Regions from separate parts of the Streptomyces sp. NPDC013455 genome, predicted to be linked through region 1. Evidence: riboswitches for the same ligand, from Rfam matches in the RefSeq annotation. Region 1 holds a riboswitch; each other region holds the start of a gene.
The links. A riboswitch is a leader RNA that binds a small molecule or an ion and turns the genes downstream of it on or off. The one in region 1 is predicted to bind thiamine pyrophosphate.
Positions count from the first base shown of each region.

Region 2: linked by a shared signal. The riboswitch ahead of ABZ576_RS14060 (thiamine ABC transporter substrate-binding protein) and the one ahead of thiC (phosphomethylpyrimidine synthase ThiC) in region 1 are both predicted to bind thiamine pyrophosphate.
Region 3: linked by a shared signal. The riboswitch ahead of thiO (glycine oxidase ThiO) and the one ahead of thiC (phosphomethylpyrimidine synthase ThiC) in region 1 are both predicted to bind thiamine pyrophosphate.

Region 1 is NZ_JBEYCX010000026.1:41,357-51,257, forward strand. It holds gene ABZ576_RS30850 (IclR family transcriptional regulator C-terminal domain-containing protein) at 1-700, shown strand, start outside; gene ABZ576_RS30855 (SsgA family sporulation/cell division regulator) at 800-1,237, shown strand; gene ABZ576_RS30860 (YibE/F family protein) at 1,346-2,863, opposite strand; TPP riboswitch at 2,935-3,111, shown strand; gene thiC (phosphomethylpyrimidine synthase ThiC) at 3,104-4,888, shown strand; gene ABZ576_RS30870 (hypothetical protein) at 5,091-5,948, opposite strand; gene ABZ576_RS30875 (metallophosphoesterase) at 6,130-7,209, opposite strand; gene ABZ576_RS30880 (LacI family DNA-binding transcriptional regulator) at 7,426-8,538, opposite strand; gene hisC (histidinol-phosphate transaminase) at 8,993-9,901, shown strand, end outside.
Region 2 is NZ_JBEYCX010000007.1:109,777-119,677, forward strand. It holds gene ABZ576_RS14025 (aspartate aminotransferase family protein) at 1-491, shown strand, start outside; gene ABZ576_RS14030 (ATP-binding cassette domain-containing protein) at 682-1,422, shown strand; gene ABZ576_RS14035 (hypothetical protein) at 1,404-2,957, shown strand; gene ABZ576_RS14040 (VOC family protein) at 3,066-3,473, shown strand; gene ABZ576_RS14045 (LAETG motif-containing sortase-dependent surface protein) at 3,719-4,429, shown strand; gene ABZ576_RS14050 (ABC transporter ATP-binding protein) at 4,565-5,584, opposite strand; gene ABZ576_RS14055 (iron ABC transporter permease) at 5,585-7,186, opposite strand; gene ABZ576_RS14060 (thiamine ABC transporter substrate-binding protein) at 7,225-8,301, opposite strand; TPP riboswitch at 8,384-8,492, opposite strand; gene rlmN (23S rRNA (adenine(2503)-C(2))-methyltransferase RlmN) at 8,516-9,622, opposite strand; gene ABZ576_RS14070 (hypothetical protein) at 9,811-9,901, opposite strand, start outside.
Region 3 is NZ_JBEYCX010000001.1:204,306-214,206, forward strand. It holds gene ABZ576_RS00860 (hypothetical protein) at 1-335, opposite strand, end outside; gene metF (methylenetetrahydrofolate reductase [NAD(P)H]) at 392-1,315, opposite strand; gene thiE (thiamine phosphate synthase) at 1,406-2,053, opposite strand; gene ABZ576_RS00875 (Rv2175c family DNA-binding protein) at 2,144-2,509, opposite strand; gene ABZ576_RS00880 (FAD-dependent oxidoreductase) at 2,609-3,841, opposite strand; gene ABZ576_RS00885 (hypothetical protein) at 3,874-4,224, opposite strand; TPP riboswitch at 4,278-4,389, shown strand; gene thiO (glycine oxidase ThiO) at 4,387-5,556, shown strand; gene thiS (sulfur carrier protein ThiS) at 5,553-5,765, shown strand; gene ABZ576_RS00900 (thiazole synthase) at 5,769-6,563, shown strand; gene pknB (Stk1 family PASTA domain-containing Ser/Thr kinase) at 6,716-8,689, shown strand; gene ABZ576_RS00910 (deoxyribonuclease IV) at 8,747-9,625, shown strand; gene ABZ576_RS00915 (sulfite oxidase-like oxidoreductase) at 9,657-9,901, opposite strand, start outside.

The DNA of each region.
Region 1 (9,901 bases):
GAGCGTTGCCGCGCATGCGTACGGCGCCCCCGCCAAACAGCTCGCCCGTGAGACCGGCCTCGCGCTGCCGACGACGTACCACCTGCTGCGCACCCTGGTGCACGAGGGCTATCTGCACCGGGAGAAGGGGCTGTTCTTCCTCGGGGAGGCGGCCGAGCGGCTGGGCCGCAGCGGAGCGCAGCAGAAACGTCGCAGCATGGTGGCGGACACGCTCGCGCATTGGCGCGATTCCATCGGTGTGCCGGTGTACTACGCGATGTACCGGGACGGGGAGATCGAGGTCATGTGCGTCTCCGACTCCCGTGACGCGCCCGCGGTCGAGGAGTGGGCGGACTTCCGTGAGACCGGCCACGCGCACGCGATCGGGCAGTGCCTGCTCTCCCAGCTGGACGAGGACGCGCGGCGTGACCACCTCGCCCGGTATCCCGCCCAGCCCCTCACCCCGTACACCGTGCGGGACAACGACGCCCTCCTGCGGCGGCTGGCGAGGATGCGGCGCATGGAACCGGTGGTGGAGCGCCAGGAGTACGCCGTCGGGACGGTCTGCGCGGCGGTGCCGATCACGGTCGGCACCACGGCCGCCACCATGGCCATCTCCCTCCCCGCCCACCAGGCCGACCGGCTGCTGCCCGCCGCCCACCGGCTGCAGGCCGAGATCGGGCGGCATCTGGGGTCTCTCACGCTCTCTATCAGTATCTGAAAACTTACTCCTTGTGATCTGTCGTGTACGTTCAGCTAGATTTGACCACGGTCAGAAGGATTGATCCCGGCCAGTCGACGTCATATGACGGGGTAACCGATGCGCGAGTCCGTACAGGCAGAAGTCATGATGAGCTTTCTCGTGTCGGAGGAGCTCTCCTTCCGCATCCCGGTGGAGTTGCGCTACGAGACCGATGATCCGTATGCCGTGCGGCTCACCTTCCATCTGCCCGGTGATGCGCCGGTGACCTGGGCGTTCGGGCGGGAGTTGCTGATCGACGGGGTCGGCCGACCGTGTGGCGAGGGGGATGTGCACATCGCCCCCGCCGATGCGGAGGTGCTGGGCGAGGTGCTGATCCGGCTTCAGGTCGGCAGCGACCGGGCGCTGTTCCGTTCGTCCGCGCCACCGCTCGTTGCCTTCCTCGACCGGACGGACAAGCTCGTGCCGCTCGGCCAGGAAGGTGCGCTCGCCGACTTCGACGCTCATCTGGACGAGGCCCTGGACCGCATCCTGGCCGAGGAACAGAGCGCCGGCTGAAGCGTTACGGCACGAGTGCGGGACGCTCGGTCGTGCAGCGTGGACGTGTGCAGGAACGCTTCTTCAGCGGGGCTCCACCCTGCTTCCCCTCTCCGGGCCGCACCCGGCTCACCGCTTCCGACGCCGGCCCCGGCCGCCGCGCGCCGCGGCCGGCTGAGCCCCGGAAGGTGACGCGGCAGCCGGGGCGGGCCGGTCGGCCGAGACGACCAGCGCGGCCAGCGCGGTGGTGACCGGGACCGAGGCGACCAGACCGATCGAGCCGATCAGCGTGCGCACGATCTCCTCGGCCACCAGCTCGCTGTTGGCCACGGTCCCGACGCTGCTCTGCGCGATCGAGAACAGCAGCAGCAACGGCAGTGCGGCACCGGCGTAGGCGAGCACGAGGGTGTTGACGACGGAGGCGATGTGATCGCGGCCGATGCGGATGCCCGCCCGGTACAGCCCGCGCCAGCCCATCGAGGGGTTGGCCTCGTGCAGCTCCCACACGGCCGACGTCTGGGTCACCGTCACGTCGTCCAGCACGCCGAGCGAACCGATGATGACGCCGGCCAGCAGCAGACCGCTCATGTCGATCGACGGATACAGGCCGTGGATGAGGCCGGTGTTGTCGTCCGTGTTGCCGGTGAGCGCGGCCCAGCCGATGAAGAGCGAGCCGAGCACGCCGATCAGCGACAGGGAGATCAGGGTGCCGAGCACCGCCACCGATGTCCGGGCCGACAGGCCGTGGCACAGGTACAGGGCGATCAGCATGATGGCGCTCGACCCGACCACGGCTACCAGCAGCGGGTTCGAACCCTGCAGGATCGCGGGCAGGATGAACAGGGTCAGTACCAGGAAGCTGACGGCCAGGGCGACCAGTGCCATGAGGCCGCGCAGCCGGCCCACCACGACGACGGCGACGGCGAAGATCCCTGCGAGCAGCATCATGGGGAACAAGCGGTTCACATCGGTCACCGCGTACTGGAGGTCCTTCGGAGCGGAGGGCTCGTAGGCGACCACGACCTTCTCGCCCTGCTCCAGCTGCCGTGACTGGTCCGGCTGCACGATCTCGGTGAACGTACGGCCCTTGTCCTTGCCGGTGTCGACCCGGATGGTCGCCTTCTTGCAGGTCCCGTCGGCCTGCTGCTGCGCCGAACTGCCCTCCGCGGTGGAGGTGTCACCGGTCGGGGTGGCACCGGAGGCGTTCACCGACTTGCAGTCGACCTCGACGACCCGGGTGACCGTGGCCTGCTGGGTCTGCCGGTCGAAGCCCACGCCGGTGCGCTTGTGGGAGGGCGCTCCTCCGGGCCAGAGCACCACGAGGCCGACCAGGACCGCCGCGGTGAAGGGGATCAGCACCGCCGCGATGACCTTGCGCAGATGCTGGGACACCGGAGCGGCCGGGCCGTGGCTGTGGCTGTGCGCGTGGCCTTGGTGGCCGTGACCCGCGGGCCCGTGGTGCCCGGGGCCGTCACCGCCGGTGCCCGAGCCGGCACCCGAGTCCCCGTGGAGCGGGGCAGAGCCGTTTCCCGGACCGGTACCACGGCCGCCGTCAGGGGCTCCGTGGCCGGGTCCGAAGGCCTGTCCCGAGCCGTCTCGGCGATGCGGCTCCGGCGGCTGGTAGGGGTACTGCTCCATCCTGGTCACCACCCGATCATCGCAAGAACCGTGGGGGCCCACTGTTCACCGCGCCACACATGACGCTAGCGTGGAGGCACCTTTGCACACGCGGGAGCTCGGAGCACCGGGCTGAGAGGGCGCTGACCTCCGTAGACACGATGTTTCACGTGGAACGAACGCAGTTCCACGGAGATGTCGGCAGACGGACACCGCTGCGTCGACCGCCGAACCTGTTACCGGGTAATGCCGGCGTAGGGAGTAGGTCTCATGACCAACAAGGACGCACGCACGCCTGCCTCTGTTCAGGACGACAAGTCCCAGGAGGCCGGGAAGTCCATCGGCTGGCACAAGGCGTACGTCGAGGGTTCGCGCCCCGACCTGCGCGTGCCGGTCCGCCAGGTGCACCTCACCAACGGGCAGTCGGTCACGTTGTACGACACGTCAGGCCCGTACACCGATCCCCTGCTGGACACGGATGTCCGCAGGGGCCTGCCGCCGCTGCGGGAAAACTGGATCGTCGCCCGCGGGGACACGGAGGAGTACGCGGGCCGTCCGGTCCGTCCCGAGGACGACGGGATCAAGCACACCGCGCCGCGTGGCGGGCTGCGGAACCTGGACGCGGTCTTCCCCGGGCGCCCGCGTCAGCCGCGCCGGGGCCGCAACGGCGAGGCGGTGACCCAGCTCGCGTACGCGCGGCGGGGCGAGATAACGCCGGAGATGGAGTTCGTGGCCATCAGGGAGAACGTTTCTCCAGAGGTGGTCCGCGAGGAGATCGCGGCAGGCCGGGCCGTGCTGCCGGCCAATGTGAACCACCCGGAGATCGAACCGATGATCATCGGCAAGCGGTTCCTGGTGAAGGTCAACGCCAACATCGGCAACTCCGCGGTGACGTCCTCCATCGAGGAGGAGGTCGAGAAGATGACGTGGGCGACCCGCTGGGGCGCCGACACGGTCATGGACCTGTCCACCGGCCGCAACATCCACACCACCCGCGAGTGGGTGCTGCGCAACTCCCCCGTGCCCATCGGCACGGTGCCGCTCTACCAGGCACTGGAGAAGGTCGACGGCAAGGCCGAGGAACTGACCTGGGAGATCTACAAGGACACGGTCATCGAGCAGGCCGAGCAGGGTGTGGACTACATGACCGTCCACGCGGGTGTCCGGCTCCCCTACGTCCCGCTCACCGCCAACCGCAAGACCGGCATCGTCTCGCGCGGCGGGTCGATCATGGCCGCGTGGTGCCTGGCGCACCACAAGGAGTCGTTCCTCTACGAGAACTTCGAGGAGCTCTGCGAGATCCTCGCCGCCTACGACGTCACGTACTCGCTGGGCGACGGTCTGAGGCCCGGCTCGATCGCCGACGCCAACGACGAGGCGCAGTTCGCCGAGTTGAAGACGCTCGGGGAACTCAACCGGATCGCCAGGCGTTTCCATGTACAGACGATGATCGAGGGCCCCGGTCACGTCCCGATGCACAAGATCAAGGAGAACATCGACCTTCAGCAGGAGATCTGTGATGAAGCTCCGTTCTATACGCTCGGCCCGCTGACCACGGACGTCGCGCCGGCGTACGACCACATCACCTCCGGCATCGGTGCCGCGATGATCGCCTGGTGGGGCACGGCGATGCTCTGCTACGTCACGCCCAAGGAGCACCTGGGCCTGCCCAACCGGGACGACGTGAAGACCGGCGTCATCACTTACAAGATCGCCGCGCACGCGGCCGACCTCGCCAAGGGACACCCGGGCGCGCAGGAGTGGGACGACGCCCTGTCGGACGCGCGCTTCGAGTTCCGGTGGGAGGACCAGTTCAACCTCGCCCTCGACCCGGAGACGGCACGGGAGTTCCACGACGAGACGCTGCCGGCCGAGCCCGCCAAGACGGCCCACTTCTGCTCCATGTGCGGCCCGAAGTTCTGCAGCATGAAGATTTCGCAGGACATCCGGCGGGAGCACGGCGGCAGCCGGGGCGAGATCGAGGAGGGCATGGCCCAGAAGTCCAAGGAGTTCGCGGCCGCCGGCAACCGCGTCTATCTGCCGATCGCCGACTGAGACGGTCGCCGACCGGCGCGCGGTGGACTCGCCGCACCGGACGGCCCGCAGCGGGCGGCTGGTGCGGCGCGGGGCGGTGGGTCCGCGGCCGGCCGGGTGGTGGTACCACGCCGCTCGGCCCGCCGGACACCCTCACGCCGTGGCGGCCGGCCCACGCCCCGCGGTGGACGCCGGGCCGGGCCCTGTGCGGCGTGAGGCCGGGCTAGTCGGGCTGGTGCTCCGGACCGCCGAAGTCCGGGCTCGTGTAGTCGGGACTGGTGTAGCTCGGGCGACCGGTGCCGGCGTCGGGGCTGCTGAAGCCGGGGCGGCCGTAGCCCAGGCGCGGTATGCGGCCGGTCGGTGAGGGTGGGGCCGTGTGGGGGACGGCGGCCGGGCCGGGACCGGCCAGCGCCTCCTGGAGGAAGGGCAGGATGCCGCGCTGCAGCAGGGCGTCCCGCCATGCCTCTCGTGCCCTGGCCAGCTCTTCGTGCGCCGCGTCCTGGGCCCGGGCGTCCGCCGGGGTGCTGTTGCGCAGCGCGGTGAGCACCAGCCCGACGGCGGCGACGAGGATCGCTGCCGCCGTCATGGCGCCGAACACCCAGCCGGTGGTGAGCATGGTCCGGGCGATGGTCTGCCCGGGGTCCAGCATCTTCAGGAGGTAACCGACGAGCAGGAACAGCACCGCGGCGGTTCCGGAGAGGATGGGTGCCAGGACGGCGATGACCGCGGTGGCGCCCGCGCCCGTGTTCTCGGCGGCCTCGCCGAGGGCGGTGGCGAGGCCCGTGACCTCCGAACCGGTCGGCCCGGCATCGGAGTTGTCGGCGGCCGGCGGGGCGAGCGGCGCCGGGTGGCGCAGTTGGTCGCGGACCTTGACGTAGTGCTGGTACTCGGCCGCCGCGGCTGCCGTGATCAGGGCGGCGGCGTCGAGCGCCATGGTGCGCAGTTGTTCGGGGTTGAGCCGCTGTCCGGCAGCGGCCGGTTCCGGTCGGTTCGGTGCGGAGCGCAGCGCCTCATCGAGGAGCCGCTCGAAGTCCTGTCGGTCCTCGCTCCTCAGGTGCTGCGGAACGCTTCTCATGTGCATCCCCCGATGCTCCGTAGGGCTTGGGGCTCGCACGCCGGCGAGCCGTCGGGCAGAAACGGAGGGGAGCCTGCTACGGATAAGCCGATGGTAGAGCCGTGACGGCGCACGGTGACAGGGGATTGCCGGAATTCGCGTCCCGGCCTGCGCGTACGCGACCGGGGGACGCCTGCCCCGAGAACGCTCAGATATCCAGCGGGAGTTGCTGGACCAGCAGTTTTCCGGCCATGGTCACTCCGCCGTCCATGGCGATGGCCAGACCGTCGGCGTAGATGTGCGGTCCCTCGACGACCGGGCCGGTGCCCTCCTCGCCGTCCTCGGAGCCGACCTCGCCGAGGAGGTAGGGGATGGGGCTGTGTCCGTGAACGACCCGGGTGCCGCCGTACGTATCGAGGAGGGAGCGCACGGCGTCCGCGCCGCCCTCGTCGCGGAAGGAGAAGCGCTTGGTGAACTTGCGGAAGAGGTCCCAGACCTCGTCGGCGTCGTTGCGGGTCAGCGTCTCGCGGACGGTGTCGTTGACCGCCTCGATGGAGTCGCCGTAGTCCAGGTAGGCGGTGGTGTCGGAGTGCAGGAGCAGATAGCCGTCGACCTCCTCGACGGCGTCGAGGCGGGCCATCCACTGGAGGTGGTGGTCCTGGAGGCGGTCCATGTCGGTCTTCTGGCCGCCGTTGAGCAGCCAGGCCGCCTGGAAGGTGGCGGTGCCCGCGCCGGAGTTGACGGGCGTGTCGCCGAACCGCTTGGCGCCGAGCAGCAGCAGCTCGTGGTTGCCCATGAGGGCCTTGCAGTAGCCGCCCGCCGCGGCCGCCTCGGCGGACAGGCGCATGACCAGGTCGATGACGCCGATGCCGTCCGGGCCGCGGTCGGTGAAGTCACCGAGGAACCACAGCCGGGTGGTGCCGGCGCACCACTGGCCGGAGGCGTCGATCAGGCCCTGCTCCTGCAGGGCGGTGACCAGCTCGTCCAGGTAGCCGTGGACGTCTCCGACGACGTAGAGCGGTCCGGGGCCGGCCGCGGGCTGCGGGGCCGGGGCCGCGGGGGCGGGCTCCACGGGGACCTGGAGGGTGTCGCCGCGGTTGATGACGGGCAGGTCGCGCTGGGTGGGGGTGTAGCCCTCGGGGTACGCCTCGTCGGCGGCCGGGACGGCGTCGCCGGGGTGGACGCCACGGACGTACGGACCGGTCTCGTGGACGTACGCGGGTACCCGGAAGTCGCGCAGCGTCGCCGTCCGCTCCGCCTCGGGTCCCTGACCGGCCCCCTGAGTCATCAGACCCCTCCACCATCGCGCCGCATCTGCACCGCTTCGGACTGCCTGGTCGCAGCGGTCCACGGTGTCGTGGGCCCATCATAGGAATGCGCGTCGCGCCGTGTGATGACCCAGGGGTGGGAATCCGAACAAGACTCCAGTTCACCGCGGCTTTCGCCCCGTTTGGGTGGGTGTTCGACCAGCTGTGGACCGGCCGGGTCCTCGGCCGGCCCGGCGCTACTTCTCGTCCGGTGTCCTCGGCGGGCTGACCGTCGTGCGCTGCGGCCGCCGCTGGGAGGACGTGCGCACGATCAGCTCCGTCGGTATCACCTGCTCGACCGGCTGCTCGGACTCGACGCCCTCGATGGCATCGATGAGGAGCTGGACGACCGCGGTGCCGATGCGCCGCGGTTTCAGGGAGAGCGTGGTGATCGGCGGCTCGGTGCTGGCGTAGACCGTCGATTCGCTGCAGCACACCAGCAGCAGGTCGTCGGGGACGCGCAGGCCGTAGCGGCGGGCGGCGGCGAGCAGGTCGGTGCCGTTGGGGTCGAACAGTCCGTAGACCGCGTCGGGACGGTCGGGGCGGGCGAGCAGCCGGTCGGCGGCGACGGCGCCCGCGCACGGATCGTGCGCGGGGTAGGCCTCGTAGACCGGGTCCTGTCCGACACGCTCGCACCAGCGCAGGTAGGCGGTGGTCGACAGGTGGGTGTACGTGTCCGTCGTCGTGCCCGTGAGCAGGCCGATGCGGCGGGCGCCGGCGGCGGCGAGGTGGTCGAGGATGCCGAGTACGGCGGCTTCGTGGTCGTTGTCGACCCAGGCGGTGACGGGCAGCGCGCCGGCCGGACGGCCGTCGGAGACGACCGGCAGGCCCTGCCGTACGAGCTCACCGACCACCGGGTCCTGGTCGGAGGGGTCGATGACGACCGTGCCGTCCAGGGCGACGTTGGACCAGACGTCATGGCGGGAGGTCGCGGGCAGGATCACCAGGGCGTAGCCGCGGGCGAGCGCGGCCGAGGTGGCGGCCCGGGCCATCTCGGCGAAGTACGCGAACTCCGTGAAGGTGAAAGGTTCATCCCCGTACGTCGTGACGGTCAGGCCGATCAGACCCGACTTGCCGGTACGGAGGGTACGGGCGGCGGCCGAGGGGCGGTACCCGAGCCGGTCGGCGACCTCGCGCACATGGCGCCGGGTGGCATCCGGGAGCCGGCCCTTGCCGTTGAGGGCGTCGGACACGGTCGTGATGGAGACCCCGGCGGCGGCGGCGACGTCTCTGATGCCCGCCCGACCCGGCCGACTGCCTCGACGTGAGGTTTCCGCGCGGCTCACCTGGTGCTTCCCTGCTGCTGTCATGGCGAGCCGATAGTAGGGCTCATGCGGTGGGGTAGTGCGGACGCATATGCACGCGTTGACAGGCACGTTTCTGCATGGTCATGAAGGGTCAACTCCCTGCGAAAGCAAGGTAGTTGACGGATCCAATAGTAAGACGTGTCTCGTCGACGCGTATGGGCCTGCCAAGTGCCCGAGGTATCGAAGAGGTCTCAACTCACCTTCACGGGGGACGCGCGCCAGGGCGCAAGCCACCGGCGCGTAGATATATGTACGGCGCGCCCCCCGAAACGTACGCCTTCATGCGGTGATGCCCCTGATGCCGGTGGGTGAGGCGGTGCACCGGCCCCTCGCGGAGGCGGTTGCCGCGTTCCCGTCCACCCGCACCTGTACGCAGTCGGGCCGAATCCTCATAAGGTGAGGAGTATTGGAAGCCGGCGGTGTCGACGGTCCGCCGGTGGTCGCGAGGAGGACTGCGGTGAGCGAGACGAGCCCCAAGCTGCGCGCCGAGCTGGAGGGTATCCCCACCTACAGGCCGGGCAAGCCGGCCGCGGCCGGCGGACCGGTCGCCTACAAGCTGTCCTCCAACGAGAATCCGTACCCGCCGCTGCCGGGTGTGCTGGAGAGCGTGACCACGGCGGCCTGCGACTTCAACCGCTACCCGGACATGGCCTGCACCGGGCTGATGAACGAGCTGTCGGATCGTTTCGGCGTCCCGCTCTCCCACCTGGCCACCGGCACCGGCTCGGTCGGGGTCGCCCAGCAGCTGATCCAGGCCACCAGCGGCCCGGGCGACGAGGTGATGTTCGCCTGGCGCTCCTTCGAGGCGTACCCGATCATCACGCGGATCAGCGGTGCCACCCCGGTGCAGGTGCCGCTGACTCCGGGTGATGTGCACGACCTGGACGCCATGGCGGACGCGATCACCGACCGGACGCGCCTGATTTTCGTCTGCAACCCCAACAACCCGACCGGCACGGTGGTGCGCCGGGCCGAGCTGGAGCGCTTCCTCGACCGGGTGCCCGGCGATGTGCTGGTGGTGCTGGACGAGGCGTACCGGGAGTTCATCCGTGACTCCGAGGTGCCCGACGGTGTCGAGCTGTACCGGGAGCGGCCCAACGTGTGTGTGCTGCGGACCTTCTCCAAGGCGTACGGGCTGGCCGGGCTGCGCGTCGGTTTCGCGATCGCCCATGAGCCGGTGGCGGCGGCGCTGCGCAAGACGGCGGTGCCGTTCGGGGTGAGCCAGCTCGCGCAGAACGCGGCGGTCGCCTCGCTGCGGGCCGAGGACGAGCTGCTGGGCCGGGTCGGCTCGCTGGTGTGCGAGCGTACGCGCGTGGTCGACGCGCTGCGGGCCCAGGGCTGGACGGTGCCGGAGACGCAGGCCAAC
Region 2 (9,901 bases), on a different contig from region 1:
CGATCGGCGCCTGCATCATCTCCGACCGCCTGGCCGAGCCGTTCTACAAGGGCGACAACACCTTCCTGCACGGCTACACCTTCGGCGGCCACCCGGTCTCCGCGGCGGTCGGCCTCGCCAACCTCGACCTGTTCGAGCGCGAGGGCCTCAACCAGCACGTGCTCGACAACGAGGGCGCCTTCCGCTCCACCCTGGAGAAGCTGCACGACCTGCCGATCGTCGGCGACGTCCGCGGCAACGGCTTCTTCTACGGCATCGAGCTCGTGAAGGACAAGGCGACCAAGGAGTCGTTCAACGACGAGGAGACCGAGCGCGTCCTGTACGGCTTCCTCTCCAAGGCGCTGTTCGACAACGGCCTGTACTGCCGTGCCGACGACCGCGGCGACCCGGTCGTCCAGCTCGCCCCGCCGCTGATCTCCAACCAGGAGACCTTCGACGAGATCGAGCAGATCCTGCGCGCCACCCTCACGGAGGCGTGGACGAAGCTCTGACCATCCGACCGGGTGGTCAACACCGGCCCCGGTGTCGTTCGTTCGAGTGAGAACGACGGCCCGGGGCCGTGTGCTGACCGGCCTCCCCGTGACGGCTGCCTAGCGTTCCAGTGACCGATCGGCCGAGCCTTCGTTCCCCCGCACGAGGGATCAGGCACGGGACAACGGATCAGAACCGAGGTGTACGCCCATGGAGGCCCCGCCGGACAACGACGTGCTCTGGGCACGCTCCCTGCACTTCACGCACCGCGACGGCTCCCCCGGCCTCGGCGGGGTCTCGCTCGGCGTACGGGAAGGCGAGATCCTGGCCGTCAGCGGCCCGCGCGGCAGCGGCAAGACCACGCTGCTGCGCTGTCTGTCCGGCCTGGTGCCGGTGCGCACCGGCGAGGTCTGGTTCAACAGCGCCCCCGTCCACACGCTCGGCCCGATGGCCCGCGAGCGCCTGCGCCGGGACCGCTTCGGCTGGATCGACCCCGAGCCGGTCCTGGTCCCCGAGCTCAACGTGTGGGAGAACGTCGCCCTCCCCCTGATGCTGCGCGGCACCGGCCGCCGCCGGGCCAGGGCCGCCGCGCTGGAGTGGCTGGAGCGGCTGGACGTCGGCGACCGGACCCGCAAGCGCCCGCAGGAGCTGCGGCAGGCCGAACGCCAGCGGGTCGCCATCGCCCGCGCGCTGGCTCCCGGCCCCGCGGTCCTCTTCGCGGACGAGCCCACGGCGACCCTGCACCGCGCCGACCGCGCCCATGTCCTGCGCACCCTGACCACGGCCGCCCGCTCGCACGCGATCACGGTCGTGCTCGCCACGCACGACGCGGAGATCGCCGCCCTCGCCGACCGCACGGTGACCCTGCTGGACGGGCGGCGCGTGCACACCGTGCACCTGCCGGACGCCCCCGACGCGGAAGGCCGGGCCGCGTGCTCGCTGTCCGTCTGACCCGCGCCGCCCGGCCCGCCGTCCAGCTGCGCCGCCTGCTGGTGGCCGTGGCCTCGGCGGGCACCGGTTTCCTGCTCCTGTCCAGCCTCGGCCACGCCCTGGACCACCCCGATGAGCCGGGCGCCGCCGCGCTGCGCCTGGCCTGGTGCGCGGTGCCGCTCGCCGCCACGGTCCACTTCGCGCTCGCGGTCGCCCGCACCGACCCCGGCACCCGGCCGCGCCCCGGCCTGTCCGCCGTGGGCCTGGGCCCGGCCCGCCTCATGGCCGTCTCCGCCCTGACGACGGCCCTGTCCTGCGCCCTGGGCTCCCTGCTGGCGCTGCTGTTCTTCCTGCACCTGCGCGGCGATCTGACGGGCCTGCCGTTCGACGGCGCGGCGACCGACTTCCTGGCCGCGGACCAGCCCCTGCCCGTCCCGGCGGCCCTGACCCTCCTCGCCCTGACGCCCGCGGCCGCCTCGGCCACGGTGGCCCTCGCCCTGCGCCCCCGGGACCCCCGCCCGGCACCCCGCGGCCCGCGCGGGTTCGGCCGCTTCGGGGCGTACCACTCCGCTCCGGCGAAGGAGACGTTCGGGGCCTACGGGAGGTTCGGATCGCGCTTCGGCGGACGGGTCCCGGCCGGTGTGACGGCAGCGGCCGAGCCGCGCCTCACGGGCGGTCCCGCCCATATGACGGCAGCAGCCGATCAGCGCCTCACGGGCGGTCCCGCCGGTGTGACGGCAGCGGCCGGCCGGGGTGCCACGGGCGGTCCCGCCGCCGGGGCGGCTGCCGGTCCGGCGGCGGACGGCGTCCCGGTGGCGCCGGGCGGCGCGGTCCGTGACGCGGCCGCGGACCCGGACACCGGCCCGGCCGACGGAACCGGTGCGGCAGACCGAGCCCGTGCGGCAGACCGAGCCGGTACGGCAGACATGACCGACCTGGCCGGCCTGGCCGGCCTGGCCGGCGCGGGCCCCGCCGCTCCCGAAGGACCGCCCGCCGGTCTCCCCTGGGGCGTGGCCCTCCTCACCGCCGGCCTCGCCGCGCAGGCCTACGCCGGCCGCTCCGTCCCCGCCGCCGCCGCCGCCGTACTCCTCGGCTGGCTGCTCACCGGCGCCGGCCTGGTCGTGGCCGCCCCCGGCCTCGCCCACCTGTGCGGCCGGCTCCTCCAGTCCGCCCGGCCGGGAGCGCTCCGGCTGCTCGCCGGGCGGGTCCTGATGACGGAGGCCACCCGGATCGGCCGCCCCCTCGGCGTGGTCTGCGCGGCGGCGTCCGCCGGGTACGCCCTGACCGTCCTCCGCGACGGCCCGGCCCCCGCCTCCGGCCCGCTCACCGCCCTCGGCGCGCTCGTCGTCGCCGGCTGCACGGTCGCCACCCTGTTCACCGCGGCCGTGGAGACCCGCCAGAGCCGCGCCGAGACCACCGCCGCGCTGCTCCGCCTCGGTGCGCCGGCCGGCATGCTGCGTGGGGCGGCCGCCCTCCGCGCGGCCGCGCTGCTGGCCCTGTTCGGCCCGCTCACGCTGCTGGTCGCCGCCCTGTCGGCACTGCCCCTGGACCGCTGACCGCCGGTCCGGGAAAACCCCCGTCGGTCACCGATGAGTCCGGGGCGGGCCACCGGTCTACCCATCGGACGCGATCAACCGCGCACGACCCCGACGGGAGAGGCCCGCATGTACCAGCAGATGATTTTCGTGAACCTGCCCGTGAACGACCTCGACGCCTCGAAGAAGTTCTTCACGGAGCTGGGCTACACGATCAACCCGCAGTTCAGCGACGAGAAGGCGGCTTCCGTCGTGATCAGCGACACCATCGTCGCGATGCTGCTGACCAAGCCGTTCTACGCCACCTTCACCAAGAAGCAGATCGCCGACGCCACGACGACCAGCGAGGTGCTGGTCTGTCTGAGCGCCGAAAGCCGCGAGAAGGTGGACGAGCTGGTCGACAAGGCGATCGCGGCCGGTGGCACCGAGAGCGGCCGGACCCAGGACCACGGCTTCATGTACGGCCGTTCCTTCGACGACCTCGACGGGCACACCTGGGAGGTCATGTGGATGGACCCGGCGGCGATCCAGGGCTGACCCCGCGGGACTCCGACGTCCGTGTCGCCAGGGGCGGGTGAGGCCGGCACCCGCCCGGCCCGGCGCGCAAACGTCCGGGCGGTTAATAAGCGAGCAAAGTCAACGGCCGTTGACGGCCGACGCGTTGACACTGCTCGCGGAGCGCTTATAAACCTGTGAGCCTCCCGGGGGTGCTGGGGCCTCACCTCTTCCGTCGTCCCGTATCCCCGTCACCCCCCGCAATTGCACTCTGTAAAGGACAAACGTTGTCCATCACTCGCCGTAGCGTGCGCCGTTCCGTGAGCGTCCTGGGTGTCGCCTCCGGGTCGGCGGCTCTGGTACTGGGCCTGACCGGCTCCGCCCTCGCCTGCACCATCAAGGACTTCTCCGCCGAAGCCAAGTGCGACGGCGGCAAGGGCGTCATCGTCGTGACCGACACGGACGCCTCCGCGAAGGACGCCACCGTCAGCGTCTTCCTCAAGGGCGTCGGCGGTGTGGAGACCAAGGTCGGCGAGCAGCCGGTCAAGGGATCCAAGGAGGGCACCGAGGTCACGTTCCCCGAGGACTGGAAGCCGAACGCCACCTACCGGGTTCACATCAAGGCGGACAAGGCGGTCGACCAGGACATCCAGCCGGACCTGGTGACGCCGTCCACCGCCTGCACGACCGAGAGCGAGACCCCGAAGCCGACGGCCTCCACCACGCCGTCGGCCACCCCGTCCCCGTCCGCCTCCACATCCGCGTCCGCCCCGGCCGGCTCGGCGGCCCCGGTCCCGTCGGCCTCCGCGTCCAGCTCGGCCCCGGCGGGCACCGCGGAGAACGCGCCGTCCCCGGCGGTCGGCGACTCCAACCTCGCCGACACCGGTGCCGACTCGAACACCGGCCTGATCGCCGGCGTCGCGGCGGCCCTGGTCGTCGTCGGCGGCGGCGCCGTCTACTTCGGCATGCGCCGCCGGGGTGCGAGCGGGAAGAACTGACCGCGGGGCGCCGGCGTCGGCCCGGTGGCGAGCGCGTCGGGCCGGTGCACGGTGATCAGGGCGCCGGCGTCGGGCCGGTGCACGGTGACCAGGGCGCCGGCGTCGGGCCGGTGCACGGTGACCAGGGCGCGGCGGTCAGTCGAGCACGACCGTTTCGGCCACGTCGAACTCCACACCGACCGAGGCGCCGGCCTCCGGCGCGTCCCGCAGCGCGCAGGCCGCCTCCAGCCGTGGGCCGCCGGCCGGCTGGAGGTGGACCGCCACGTGGGTGCCCTTGAAGGTACGGGCGGACACCGTGCAGGGCAGGCCCCGGTCGGCCGGCACCAGCCGGACCCCGGCGGGCCGGACGAGGAGCGTGCGGTCGCCCTGCGCGGAACCGTCCGGCACCGGCAGCTTGCCCCACGGGCTGTCGGCGGCCGTCCCGGCGACGGTCGCCGGCACCACGTTCTGGAAGCCGAGGAAGCGGGCCACGAACGCGTCGGCGGGCCGCTGCCACACGTCGAGCGGGGTGCCGGACTGCGCGATCCGCCCGTCCCGCATCACCACCACCCGGTCGGCCAGCGCGAACGCCTCGCCCTGGTCGTGGGTGACGGCGAGCACGGTCGTACCCAACCGGCCGAACAGCTCCCGCAGTTCGACCACCAGCCGCTCCCGCAGCGAGCGGTCGAGCTGGCCGAGCGGCTCGTCCAGCATGAGCAGCCGGGGCCGCGGCGCGAGTGCCCGGGCGAGGGCCACGCGCTGCTGCTCGCCGCCGGACAGGGAGGCCACGGCCCGCCGGGCGGCCCCCGGCAGCCCGACCAGTTCCAGCAACCGGCCGACCTCGGTGTCCCGTTCGCGCGCTGCGACGCCGTGCATGCGCAGTCCGAAGGCCACGTTCGCGCCGACGTCCCGCTGCGGGAACAGCTGGTGGTCCTGGAACATCAGCCCGACGCCCCGCTTGTGCGCGGGCACGCCCCGCTGGTCGCGGCCGTCGAGCGACACCCGCCCGGCGTCCAGGGGCTGCAGGCCCGCCACCGTCCTGAGCAGCGTGGACTTGCCGCTGCCGCTGGGCCCGAGCACGCACACCACCTCGTGCTCGGCGACGTCCAGGTCCACCGCGTCGAGCACGGCGCGCCCGCCGAAGCGCACGGTCGCGGCGGCAAGGCTCAGCAGCATCTAGAACTCCCCCGTCCGGTCGGTGCGCAGACGCTCCAGGACCAGCAGCGCGGCGGCGCAGACCACCATGAGAATCGTGGAAAGGGCCATCGCCTGGCCGTAGTTGAGCTCGCCGGGACGGCTGAGCAGCCGGGCCACGGCGACCGGGAGCGTGGGGTTGTCGGGCCGGGCGATGAACACGGTCGCCCCGAACTCGCCGAGCGAGACGGCGAACGCGAAGCCGGCGGCGACCAGCAGCGCCCGCCGTACCAGCGGCAGGTCCACCTCCCGCCACACCCGCCAGGGCGAGGCCCCGAGCACGGCGGCCGCCTCGCGGAGCCGGGTGTCCACCGCGCGCAGCACGGGCAGCATGGTGCGCACGACGAAGGGGGCACCGACCAGCGCCTGGGCGAGGGGCACCAGGATCCAGGACTGGCGCAGGTCCAGTGGCGGCTCGTCCAGCGCGATCAGGAAGCCGAAGCCGACGGTGACGGCGGACACCCCGAGCGGCAGCATCAGCAGCGCGTCGAAGCCGCGCACCAGCCGCCCCGCGTCCCGGCGGGCCAGCGCGGCGGCGGCGAGACCTCCGATCACGACGGCGATGGCGGTCGCGGCGACGGCGTACTGGAGCGAGGTCCACACGGCCTGCACCGGCGCCACCAGGAACACTCCGCCGTCGGCCGCGGTGAGCGCCCGGTAATAGCCGAAGCCGGGCGCGTCGAGCGAGCGCCGGACGAGGACGGCGAGCGGCAGCACCAGGAGCACGGCGATGGTGGCGAGGACCGCGGCGAGCAGCGCCCACTGCCCGGCCCCGCGCGGCCGGCGCGCGGTCGTCCGGGCGTCGACCAGGCGGAGGGCGGTCTCCCGCCGCCGGACCGTCCAGGCGTGCACGGCGAGGATCGCGCCGACGGCGGCGAACTGGACGAGGGTGAGGACGGCGGCCGTGGAGAGGTCGAAGACGTCGGAGGTCTGCCGGTAGATCTCCACCTCGATGGTGGAGAAGGCCGGGCCGCCGAGGATCTGCACCACGCCGAAGGAGGTGAAGGTGAACAGGAACACCATCAGGGCGGCGGCGGCCACGGCGGGCGCGAGCGCCGGCAGGGTGACCTGCCGCCAGGCGGTCAGCCGGGAGGCGCCCAGCATCCGCGCCGCCTCCTCCTGCCGGGGGTCGAGCTGGGCCCACAGCCCGCCGACCGTGCGGACGACGACCGCGTAGTTGAAGAAGACGTGGGCCAGCAGGATCGCCCACACGGTGGTGTCGAGCCGTACCCCCCACAGCTCGTCCAGCAGGCCGCGGTGGCCGACCAGGGCCAGGAAGGCGCTGCCGGCGACGACGGTCGGCAGCACGAACGGGACGGTGACCACGGCCCGCAGCAGCTGCTTGCCGGGGAAGTCCAGACGGGCGAAGACGTGGGCGGCGGGCAGCGCCAGCAGCAGGGTGAGCGCGGTGGAGGCGAGCGCCTGCCAGGTGGTGAACCACAGCACGTGCCGGACGTCCGGCTGGGCCACGACGTCCGCGATCCGTCCCAGCCGCCAGGCGCCGTCCACCTTCAGCCCGCGCGCGACGATCGCGGCCACGGGCCAGGCGAAGAACAGCGCGAAGAACGCGACGGGCAGGGCCATCAGCCCGAGCCGCGCCGCGTTCCCCCGCCGGGTGCCGGTCACTTCAGTACGAGCGACGTCCACGACTTGACCCACTGGTCGCGGTTGGCGGCGATCTTCTCGGGCGCCAGGGTCTCGGGGTCCTCGGCGGCCGGGCCGTACTTCGTGAAGTCGGCGGGCACGGCGGCCCCCCGCGTGACCGGGTAGACGAACATGTTCAGCGGCATGTCCTGCTGGAACTCCCTGGTCAGCAGGAAGTCGATGAGCGCCTTGCCGCCCTCGGTGTTCTTCGCGTTGCTCAGCAGCCCCGCGAACTCGATCTGCCGGAAGCAGGTACCGGTGGCCACACCGGTCGGCGCGGTGCCGGGCCGCTTCTTGGCGTAGATCACCTCGGCGGGCGGGGAGGAGGCGTACGACACCACGAGGGGCCGGTCGCCGCCCGCCTTCCTGCCTTCGGAGGACCCGGAGAACTCCTGGTAGTAGGCCTGCTCCCAGCCGTCGACGACCTTGACGCCGTTGGCCTTCAGCTTCTTCCAGTAGTCCGGCCAGCCCCCGTCGCCGAACTCCGCGGCGCTGCCGAGCAGGAAGCCGAGGCCCGGGGAGGAGGTGGCCGCGTTCTCCGTGACGAGGAGGTTCTTGTACGCGGGCTTGGCGAGGTCGGCGAAGGACCGCGGCGGGGTCAGCTTGTGCTCGCTGAAGTACGCCTTGTCGTAGTTGACGCAGATGTCGCCGTAGTCGACCGGCGTGACCCGGTGCTTGTCCTTGTCGAGCTGGTAGGCGGCACCGACCGTGTCGAGGCCCTTGGCCTCGTACGGCTGGAAGAGGCCGTTGTCCAGGGCGCGGGAGAGCAGGGTGTTGTCGACGCCGAAGAGGACGTCGCCCTGCGGGTTGTCCTTGGTCAGGATCGCCTTGTTGACGGCCTGACCGGCGTCGCCGTCCTCGAGGACCCGGACCTTGTATCCGGAACGCTTCTCGAAGTCCTTCAGGACGTTCTTCGAGACGCTCCACGAGTTGTGGCTGACCAGGGTCACGGTCTTGGTGTCCGCGGAGCCCTTGGTGTCGGACGAGCCGCACCCGGTCAGCGCGGACAGCGCGACGAGGCCGGCGGCCGCGGTCGCGAGGGTCTTGGTGTGCACTGGATGTCCTCCTGGGGGTTGGCCAGGAAGAGACGCGGCCCTGCCCGGGCTCCGCCAAGGAGACCCGGGCAGGGCGCAACAGCTTGAGTGATGACCGAACTTCCTACCCAGAATGACCTGGGCGAGGTTCAGAGGGTCTGCGGCCCTGTCCGCCGCACTCTCAGCGCTGTGGCGCTCCCCTGTCGGAATATGAAGATGTGTGGACCCGGTCAGATTACCGCTCGGTGGCCGCGAGCTGACCACACGCCCCGTCGATCTCCTGGCCGCGGGTGTCCCGGACGGTGACGGGCACCCCGTGGGCCGCGATGGCCTCGACGAACGCCTTCTCGTCCTCGGGCCGCGAGGCGGTCCACTTGGAGCCGGGCGTCGGGTTCAGCGGGATGAGGTTGACGTGTACGGGCTTGCCCTTGAGCAGCCGCCCGAGCCGGTCACCGCGCCAGGCCTGGTCGTTGATGTCCCGGATCAGCGCGTACTCGATCGACAGCCGGCGGCCCGACTTCTCGGTGTACTCGAACCCGGCGTCCAGGACCTCGCGCACCTTCCACCGCGTGTTGACGGGGACGAGGGTGTCGCGCAGCTCGTCGTCGGGGGCGTGCAGGGAGATCGCCAGCCGGCACTTGAAGCCCTCGTCGGCGAACCGGTGGATGGCCGGCACAAGGCCCACCGTCGAGACGGTGATCCCGCGCTGCGAGAGGCCGAGCCCGTCCGGGGCCGGGTCGGTGAGCGCCCGGATGGCGCCGACGACCCGCTTGTAGTTGGCGAGCGGCTCGCCCATGCCCATGAAGACGATGTTGGACAGCCGAGCGGGCCCGCCGGGCACCTCGCCGTCCCGCAGCGCCCGCATCCCGTCGACGATCTGGTGGACGATCTCCGCGGTGGAGAGGTTCCGGTCCAGCCCCGCCTGCCCGGTCGCGCAGAACGGGCAGTTCATGCCGCATCCGGCCTGCGAGCTGATGCACATGGTGACGCGGTCCGGGTAGCGCATCAGCACGGACTCGACCAGCGTCCCGTCGAACAGCCGCCACAGCGTCTTGCGGGTGGTGCCCTGGTCGGTGGAGAGGTGCCGGACGACGGTCATCAGCTCCGGGAACAGCGCCTCCTGCAGCTTGGCGCGCGAACCGGCCGGGATGTCGGTCCACTGCTCCGGGTCGTGCGCGTACCGCGCGAAGTAGTGCTGCGCGAGCTGCTTGGCACGGAACGGCTTCTCACCGATCTCGGCCACAGCGTCCTTGCGCTCGGCGGGCGTGAGGTCGGCAAGATGCCGCGGCGGCTGCTTGGCACCGCGCGGCGCGACAAAGGTGAGTTCTCCGGGCTTGGGCATGGTCTTACCAGTGTCGCAGATCGACTCCGGTGGCCCAGGCCGGAGCGGGGTGGGGGCGGTCACCCGTGGGTACCGGTGGTCAGCATCGGACGGCCCAAAGTAGTACCACCACCAGACTTCGCTGGAAGATCTGCAGCCTTGTCAGCGATTGTTTGATCTCCCGGGCCGAGCCGGCGGGGTGGGTGGGGCTAGTCGTCGGTGTTGTCCGGCTGGGTGGCGTTCGCGGTTCCGCCGCGCTTCTTCGAGGCGCTGCGGGCCAGCTCGCCCGCGGTGAGGGTG
Region 3 (9,901 bases), on a different contig from region 1:
GGGGCGTGGGCCCCGCTGTCCGCGCCGTGCCGGTCGGCCTTGCCGCGGCGGCGCCTCGGGGCGCCGGCGGCCTCGGGGCCGGGCCGCTTGACCGCCCAGCCGGCGGCGAAGCCGCGGCGGAACGACAGTGTGACGTAGGTCTGGCCGAGCGCGAAGGCGATCGCGCCCAGCCCGATCACGACGACGGACGGCATCAGCACGCCCAGGACGACGCCGAGGAAGCCACCGAAGGCGAGCAGCCGCCAGCGCAGCCGTGCCTTGTACTGCAGCAGTACCTCGCCGAGCAACCACAGCGCGACGACGCCGAACGCGATGTAGAGGACCGTCCAGCCCATGTACGCCCCTCTCCCAATGACCGCTACGCAGTGTGTCGTATCGCGAGGCGGCCGGTCTAGGCCTGCGGGGGGTGGTGCAGGCCCAGGTTCTCGTAGATTTCCAGGGTCGCCGTGGAGCTGTTGAGCGTGATGAAGTGCAGTCCGGGCACTCCCTCGGCCAGCAGCCGTGCGCAGAACTCCGTGGCGAAGTCGATACCGATGGAGCGTACCGCCGCCGGATCGTCCTTCGCTGTGAGGATCCGCTCTTTCAGGGCGTCCGGGAAGTGGGCGTTGCTGAGCTTCGGCAGCCGTTCCAGCATTTTGACGCTGGTGACGGGCAGGACCTCCGGGATCACCGGGGTGTCGCAGCCCGCGGCCGCCACGCGGTCGCGCAGCCGCAGGTAGGACTCCGGCTGGAAGAACATCTGTGTGATGGCGTAGTCGGCGCCCGCACGGCACTTGTCCACGAAGTGGGCGACGTCGGTGTCCCAGTCCGCGGAGCGCGGGTGCATCTCCGGGAACGCGGCCACGCCCACACAGAAGTCGCCCGACTCCTTGATGAGCCGGACGAGTTCGGCCGCGTAGGTCAGGCCCCTGGGGTGCGGCACCCACTCGCCCATCGGGTCGCCGGGCGGGTCGCCGCGCACGGCCAGCATGTTGCGGATGCCGGCGTCCGCGTACTGGCCGATGATGTTGCGCAGTTCCGCGATGGAGTGGTCGACCGCCGTGAGGTGGGCGACCGGGGTCAGCGTGGTGTCGGCGACGATCTGCTGGGTCTCCTTGACCGTGCCCGCCCGCGTGGAGCCGCCGGCACCGTAGGTCACGGAGACGAAGTCGGGAGCGACCGCCTCGACCCGCCGGAGCGCGCTCCACAGGTTCCGCTCGCCCTTGGGCGTCTTCGGCGCAGAGAACTCGAACGAGTACGTCGTCTTGCCGGTGGCGAGGATGTCGCGCACGGTGCGTGCGCGATCAGTCCTGGTCGATGCGGTTCCGAGGGCCATACGGGCAGGTTAGCCAGGGGTGGGCGGTCCCCCAACCAAACGTCGGAAATTTGCCCGATTTGTCGACTTCCTGTCCACCCCTTGGACAAGCTAGCCCTGGCGCAGCCGCTTCGCGAACTCCGCCGCCGCCGCGCCCGGGTCCCGCGCCTCGGTGATCGCGCGGACCACGACCACCCGGCGGGCACCGGCGTCCAGCACCTGGTCGAGATTGCCGAGGTCGATGCCGCCGATGGCGAACCAGGGGCGGTCGGTGCCGAGGCCGGCCGTGTACCGGACCAGGTCCAGGCCGGGGGCGTGGCGGCCGGGCTTGGTCGGGGTGGGCCAGCAGGGGCCGGTGCAGAAGTAGTCCACACCCTCCTGGACGGCGGCAGCGGCGGCCTCGTCCTCGGCGTGCGTGGAGCGGCCGATCAGCACCCCGTCGCCGAGGATCGCGCGGGCCGCGGGGACCGGCAGGTCGCCCTGGCCCAGATGCAGCACACCGGCGCCGGCGGCGTGGGCGACGTCCGCCCGGTCGTTGACCGCGAGCAGCCTGCCGTGCCGGGCGCAGGCGTCGGCGAAGACTTCCAGGTACTCCAGCTCCTCGGCGGCCTCCATGCCCTTGTCGCGCAGCTGCACGATGTCGACCCCGCCGGCCAGTACCGCGTCGAGGAACTCGGGCAGGTCACCCTGGCGCCTGCGGGCGTCCGTGCACAGGTACAGACGGGCGTCGGCGAGCGCGGTGCGGGCGGTGTCGGACATGGCTGGGTCCCCCCGTGGTCGGTGTCCCTGCGGTTCGGCTGGTGGCGTACGGACGTCCGGCCCGCACGCCACCTCCTGCCGCGGGTCGGCTCAGACGGCGAGCGCCTGGGCGCGGCGCTTCACCTCCGTGCCGCGATTCTCGCTCAGGGCCTGCGCGGGGGTACCGGGCAGGGTCGGGTCGGGGGTGAAGAGCCACTCGATCATCTCTTCGTCCGTGAAGCCGTCGTCCCTCAGGAGCGTCAGGGTCCCGGACAGGCCCTTGACGACCTTGTCCCCGTCGATGAAGGCGGCGGGGACGTGCAGTGCCCGGTTCTCACCACGGCGTACGGCGATGAGCTGGCCGTCCTTGACCAGCTGCCGCACACGCGTCACCTCGACGCCGAGCTGTTCGGCGATGTCGGGGAGGGTGAGCCAGTCGGGGACGAGAGCATCGATCTTTGCGTCAATCTCGGTCACGGAATCCAGCCTAGGCGCTCCGCGGCCTCGCCCGCGATCCGCCGTCGGCCGTCCGCGGCACCGTCGTGCCTGGTCGGGGCGGAGCGCACCGGCGCGGCCTCAGTCGGCCGTGGCGTCCTTCAGGGGCCGGGCCGGGTCGGTCAGGGCGTCCACGTCCATCCGCCGGCCCGCCTCGATCAGGCGGCGGCCCTGGGCCAGGTCGCGGGGGCGGCCCACCGCCAGCAGGGCCACCAGGCGGCCCTCGCGCAGCCAGCACACCGTCCAGGAGGGGCCCGCCGGATCGCCGCGCCAGACCAGGCGGTCGGCCGCGGCGTGGTGGCCGGCGTACTGCACGAACCGGCCGAACTGCTCCGACCAGAAGTACGGCACCGGGTCGTAGACCGCGGGCGTCTCGCCGAGGATGTTCGCGGCGACCGTGCGCGGGCCCTGGAGGGCGTTGTCCCAGTGGTGGACGAGGAGCCGCTCGCCGTAGCGGGCCGAGGGGAAGGAGGCGCAGTCGCCGACGGCGTACACGTCCGGCAGGGAGGTGCGCAGGTGGTCGTCGGCGAGGACGTCGCCGTGCGCGCCCAGCTCGATGCCCGAGCCCGCCAGCCAGGCGGTGGCGGGGCGGGCGCCGACACCGACCACGACGGCGCCCGCGGCCAGCCGGGTGCCGTCGGCGAGCAGCACCGCGCCGGGCTCGACGCGCTCCACACGCGCGCCGGTGCGCAGGTCCGTGCCGCTGTCGGCGTACCAGGCGGCCATCGGGGCGGCCACCTCGGCCGGCAGGGCGCCGGCGAGCGGCCGGTCGGCGGCCTCCACGACGGTCACCGCGCAGCCGGCCTCACGGGCGGCCGTGGCGAACTCGGCGCCGATCCAGCCGGCGCCCACGACCACGACGTCGTGCTGCCGGACGACCACCGGGCGCAGCCGGGCGGCGTCGTCCAGGGTGCGCAGCAGATGCACCCCGGGCACACCCTCGGTGCCGGGCAGGGTGACCGGTTCGGCGCCGGTGGCCAGCACCAGGACGTCGTAGGGGACCGGTCCGGCCTCGGTGTCCAGTTCGTGGTCGGCGGGGCGCACGCCCAGCGCCTCGCAGCCCAGTCTGAGCTCGACGCCGAGGGACTCGAAGTCCACGTCGAAGGCGGAGTTCTCGGCCTTGCCGAGCAGCACCGCCTTCGACAGCGGCGGCCGGTCGTAGGGCTGGTGCGGCTCGGCGCCGATGACGGTCACACCGCCCCGGAAGCCCTGTTCGCGCAGGGCGACCGCGGTCTGCACCCCGGCCATGCCCGCGCCGACGACGACCACGCGCGGCCCCTGTGCCGTGCCCTCTTCCGCTGTCTGCTCGCTCACCCGGTCACCATAGACAATTGACGGTCCGTCAGTCAGGGGGCGTGCTCGGTGATCTGCTCCACCACGCTCGTGCCCGAGCCCTCCCCGGACTCCCATTCCCAGGTCTCCTCCAGCCGCACCCGGCCGTCGGGCAGCTCCACGACCGCGGACACGCAGTGGCCCGAGGCGGTCGTCCCGTCGGTCTTCAGCTGCACGTACCGGAAGTCCAGCCGGTCGCCCTCGCGGGTGCCGATCAGATGCCCGCGCACGACGTCGCCGCCCGCGTACTCGGCCCAGATCTCGCCGTCCTCCTCGTGGTAGGCGAAGCGGGTGCGGGTACCGACCTGACCCGGGGCCTGGTCGGCCACCGGGGCGAGGATCAGTCCGTCGAGCGAGCGGGCCATGGAACGGGGCTCCCTTACGGGCGAGGAGGACGGCGGGCTAGGGTGGCCACCGTACAAGCACTCGCGGGAGCCCGGACGCACCGGGCTGAGAGGGAGGCTGGCGGCCTCCGACCGTACGAACCTGATCCGGGTCATGCCGGCGAAGGGAGGGGCTGGACGCCCATGTCGTCACGTACGTCCGACGTCCTCGTCATCGGGGGCGGAATCATCGGCCTGGTCACGGCCTGGCGCGCGGCGCAGCGCGGGCTCGCCACGGCCGTGGTGGACCCCGAGCCCGGGGGCGGGGCCGCGCGGGTCGCGGCCGGGATGCTGGCCGCGGTCACCGAACTGCACTACGGCGAGGAGACGCTGCTCGCCCTGAACCTGGAGTCGGCCCGCCGCTATCCCGACTTCGCGGCCGAGCTCACCGAGCTGACCGGCCACGACCTCGGCTACCGCCGCTGCGGCACCCTCGCCGTCGCGCTGGACGCCGACGACCGCGCCGGTCTGCGCGACCTGCACGCCCTCCAGCGGCGTTCGGGCCTCGACTCCCAGTGGCTGTCCGGGCGGGAGTGCCGGCACCTGGAGCCGATGCTGGCGCCGGGGGTGCGCGGCGGGCTGCGGGTGGACGGCGACCACCAGATCGACCCGCGGCGGCTCGCGGCCGCCCTGGTGGCCGCCTGCGAGCGGGCCGGCGTGGTCTTCCACCGCACCCGGGCGGAGCGGCTCGACGTGGCCGGGGACCGGGCCGCCGGGATCACCACGGCGGACGGCACCGGGCTGCGCGCGGAGCAGGTGGTGCTCGCCGCCGGCAGCCTGAGCGGGCGGCTCGCGGGGGTCCCGGGGGAAGTGCTGCCGCCGGTGCGGCCGGTCAAGGGGCAGGTGCTGCGGCTGACCGTCCCCCGCCGGTACGCGCCGTTCCTGAGCCGGACCGTACGGGCCGTGGTGCGCGGCAGCCACGTCTACCTGGTGCCCCGGGAGAACGGCGACCTGGTGGTCGGAGCCACCAGCGAGGAGCTGGGCTGGGATACGACGGTCACGGCCGGGGGCGTGTACGAACTGCTGCGCGACGCCCACGAGCTGGTGCCCGGCATCACCGAACTGCCGCTCACCGAGACCCTGGCCGGGCTGCGCCCCGGCTCCCCCGACAACGCGCCGCTGCTCGGCCCGTCCGGTCTGGCCGGGCTGCTGCTGGCCACCGGGCACCACCGCAACGGGGTACTGCTCACGCCGGTCACCGGGGACGTGCTGGCACACGCCCTGGTCACCGGTGAACTGCCCGAGGAGGCGCGTCCGTTCACCCCGCGGCGGTTCGGCGCCACGGGGCTGGAGAAGCTGGAGCAGCCCGCATGAACCCTCCCCTGACCATCTCCGTCAACGGTGAACCCCGCGACATCGCGCCGGGCACCGCGCTGGACGCGCTGGTGGAGACCCTCACCGCGGCGCCCCGCGGGGTGGCCGCCGCCGTCAACGAGACCGTCGTCCCGCGCGCGCAGTGGGCGGCCACCGCGCTCGCCGAGGGCGACCGGGTCGAAGTACTCACCGCCGTGCAGGGAGGCTGAGCCATGGCAGACGATCCCCTGGTCCTCGGCGGGCTGACCTTCTCGTCCCGCCTGATCATGGGCACGGGCGGGGCGCCCAGCCTGGAGGTGCTGGAGCGGTCGCTGGTCGCCTCCGGCACGGAGCTGACCACGGTCGCGATGCGCCGGGTGGACCCGTCCGTGCACGGCTCGGTGCTGTCGGTGCTGGACAGGCTCGGCATCCGGGTGCTGCCGAACACGGCGGGCTGTTTCACCGCGGGCGAGGCGGTGCTCACCGCCCGGCTGGCCCGGGAGGCGCTCGGCACCGACCTGGTCAAGCTGGAGGTCATCGCCGACGAGCGGACGCTGCTGCCGGATCCGGTGGAGCTGCTGGAGGCGGCGGAGACGCTGGTCGACGACGGCTTCACGGTGCTGCCGTACACGAACGACGACCCCGTGCTCGCGCGGAAGCTGGAGGACGTCGGCTGTGCGGCGGTCATGCCGCTGGGCTCGCCGATCGGCTCCGGGCTCGGCATCCGCAACCCGCACAACTTCCAGCTGATCGTGGAGCAGGCGCGGGTGCCGGTGATCCTGGACGCGGGGGCCGGTACGGCGTCCGACGCGGCGCTGGCGATGGAGCTGGGCTGCGCGGGCGTGATGCTTGCCTCGGCGGTGACCCGGGCGCAGGAGCCGGTGCTGATGGCGGACGCCATGCGGCACGCGGTGGAGGCGGGCCGGCTGGCGTACCGGGCCGGCCGCATGCCCCGGCGGCACTTCGCGCAGGCGTCCTCCCCGACGGAGGGCCTGGCCCGTCTCGACCCCGAGCGCCCCGCGTTCTAGCCGCCCGGCCACGCGACCGCCCGTCACCGCCGGCCGGAGGACCGCCCCGGCCGCGGGACGGGCGTGCGTCGCGTCACAGGTCGGCTTCAGTCGTGCTCCCGTGCCGGTGGACGCGGTGGTGGTGTCCGTCCGCCCTCGTAGACTCCCCTCTCGTGGATACGACCCTTCAGGACCCCCTCGTCGGGCAGGTGCTCGACGGCCGGTATCGCGTCGACGCGCGGATCGCGGCCGGTGGGATGGCCACGGTCTACCGGGCCCTGGACACCCGCCTGGACCGCGTGCTCGCGCTGAAGGTGATGCACCCGGCGCTCGCGGCCGACGGGGCCTTCGTCGAGCGCTTCATCCGTGAGGCGAAGTCCGTCGCCCGGCTCGACCACCCCAATGTGGTGCAGGTCTTCGACCAGGGCACCGACGGGTCGTACGTCTACCTGGCGATGGAGTACATCGCCGGCTGCACCCTGCGCGACGTGCTGCGGGAGCGGGGTGCCGTGCAGCCGCGGGCCGCGCTGGACATCCTGGAGCCGGTGCTCGCCGCGCTCGGCGCCGCGCACCGGGCGGGGTTCGTGCACCGGGACATGAAGCCGGAGAACGTGCTGATAGGCGACGACGGCCGGGTGAAGGTGGCCGACTTCGGGCTGGTGCGCTCCGTGGACACGGTGACCAGCACGACGGGGGCCGTACTCGGGACCGTCTCCTACCTCGCGCCCGAGCAGATAGAACGGGGCACCACCGACCCGCGCGTCGACGTGTACGCCTGCGGTGTGGTCCTGTACGAGATGCTGACGGGCACCAAGCCGCACTCCGGGGAGTCCCCGGCCCAGGTGCTCTACAAGCACCTGCACGAGGACGTGCCGCCCCCCTCGGCGCTCGTTCCCGGGCTGCCGTACGAGCTGGACGAGCTGGTCGCGGCGGCCACCGCCCGGGACCTGGCGGTCCGGCCGCACGACGCCGTGGCGCTGCTCGCGCTGGCGCGCGAGGCGCGCCGGCCGCTGACCGACGAGCAGCTGGACACGCTGCCGCCGCAGGCGCTGGCCGCGGCGCACGACAACGCCGAGGACCGCACCAGCGTGATCCCGCGCGCGCTGACCTCCCCGCTGCCCGGCACCGCTCACGCGGGAGGGCTCCCGTCCCGGCCGCCGGCGGCCGGCGAGGACGGCGCCGCCGACGGGATCGACCGCACCGCCCGCTTCCGGAACCCGCCGGTGCCGCCCGTGGCGCCCCGCCGCCGGGGCCCGGCCCGGCCCCCGCGCGCCGTGCTGGCGCTGATCGCGGCTGTCCTGGTGGTCCTCGGCGTGGGCGCCGGGATCTGGTACATCAACTCGGGGCAGTTCACCAAGGTGCCGCCGCTGCTGACGCAGACCGAGGCGCGGGCGAAGGAGCGGCTGGAGGCCGCCGGGCTGGACGTCGGGCGGGTCGAGCGCGCGTACAGCGACACCGTCGAGCGGGGCACGGTGATCGGCAGCGACCCGGCGCCCGGCGCGCGGATCCGGGAGGACGACTCGGTGACGCTGACCGTGTCGCTCGGGCCGGAGACGGTGAACGTGCCGAACGTGGAGGGGCAGCCCCTCGCGAAGGCGCGGGCGCGGCTGAAGGCGGACGGCCTGGAGCCGGGCATGGTGACCCGCGAGTTCAGCGAGGACGTCGCCAGGGGCTCGGTGATCGGTACGTCGCCGGACGCGGGCACCAAGCGGCACGCGGGCTCGGCGATCGCGCTGGTCGTCAGCAAGGGCAGCCCGATCGACGTGCCGGACGTCACCGGGGACGACCTGGACGGCGCCCGGCAGGAGCTGACGGACGCCGGGCTGAAGGTCGAGGTGGCCGCCGGCCGGGTCCACTCCGAGTACGACCCGGGCAAGGTCGCCGCGCAGAGTCCGGCCGACGGCCGCCGGGCCGCCGAGGGCGACACGGTGACGCTCACCCTGTCCAAGGGCCCGGAGATGGTCGAGGTCCCGGACGTGGTCGGCGACAGCGTGGACGACGCCCGCCGGGCGCTGGAGGACGCCGGCTTCGAGGTCGAGGAGGACCGCGGCCTGCTCGGGCTGTTCGGCGACACCGTGGAGAAGCAGTCGGTGGACGGCGGCGGGACGGCACCGAAGGGGTCGACGATCACGATCACCATCCGGTGACCGGGGTCACCGGGGACCGCGGTCCGGGTCCGGGGGCGGGCGTGACACCCTGAACGGGTGAGTCCCGATCAGTCCTCCCTGCCCCGCAACCCCGTCGGCGGCCATGTGCCGGTCGCCGGCGGCCTGCACTCCGTCGGCCTGTCGTACGCCCGTGACCTGAAGGCCGAGACCGTGCAGGTCTTCGTCGCCAACCCGCGCGGCTGGGCCACGCCCGCCGGGAACCCGCGGCAGGACGAGGCGTTCCGCGCGGCCTGCGCCGAGGAGTCGATCCCGGCGTACGTCCACGCCCCGTACCTGATCAACTTCGGTTCGCACACCGAGGCGACCGTGGAGCGGTCGGTGGAGTCGCTGCGGCACTCGCTGCGGCGCGGGCGGGAGATCGGCGCGCTCGGCGTGGTGGTGCACACCGGCAGCGCGACCGGGGGGCGGGCGCGCGAGGTGGCGCTGCGGCAGGTACGGGAGCACCTGCTGCCGCTGCTGGACGAGCTGACCCACGACGACGACCCGTTCCTGCTGCTGGAGTCGACCGCCGGGCAGGGCGCCTCGCTGTGCTCCCGCACCTGGGACTTCGGGCCGTACTTCGAGGCGCTGGACGCCCACCCGAAGCTGGGAGTGTGCCTGGACACCTGCCACGTCTTCGCCGCGGGGCACGACCTGACCGGGCCGAGCGGCATGCACCAGACCCTGGACCTGCTGGTGGACACGGTCGGCGAGGGCCGGCTGAAGCTGATCCACGCCAACGACTCCAAGGACGTGGTGGGCGCGCACAAGGACCGGCACGAGAACATCGGCGCCGGCCACATCGGCGAGGACCCCTTCCGCGCCCTGATGACCCACCCGGCGACGGCGGGCGTCCCGCTGGTCATCGAGACGCCCGGCGGCAAGGAGGGGCACGCGGCGGACGTGGAGCGGCTGAAGAAGCTGCGGGACGCGTGATCCACTGGGCCGCGCCACCGCGCGGCCGGGATCAGAGCTCGGGGCCGTCCCCGGGTTCTTCCTGGTAGGAGTAGCGCTGCTCCTTCCAGGGGTCGCCGATGTTGTGGTAGCCGCGCTCCTCCCAGAAGCCGCGGCGGTCGGCGGTCATGTACTCCACGCCCCGGACCCATTTGGGTCCCTTCCAGGCGTACAGGTGGGGGACGATCAGGCGGACCGGGAAGCCGTGCTCGGCGGTGAGCAGCTCGCCGTCCTTGTGGGTGGCGAAGATCGCGCGGT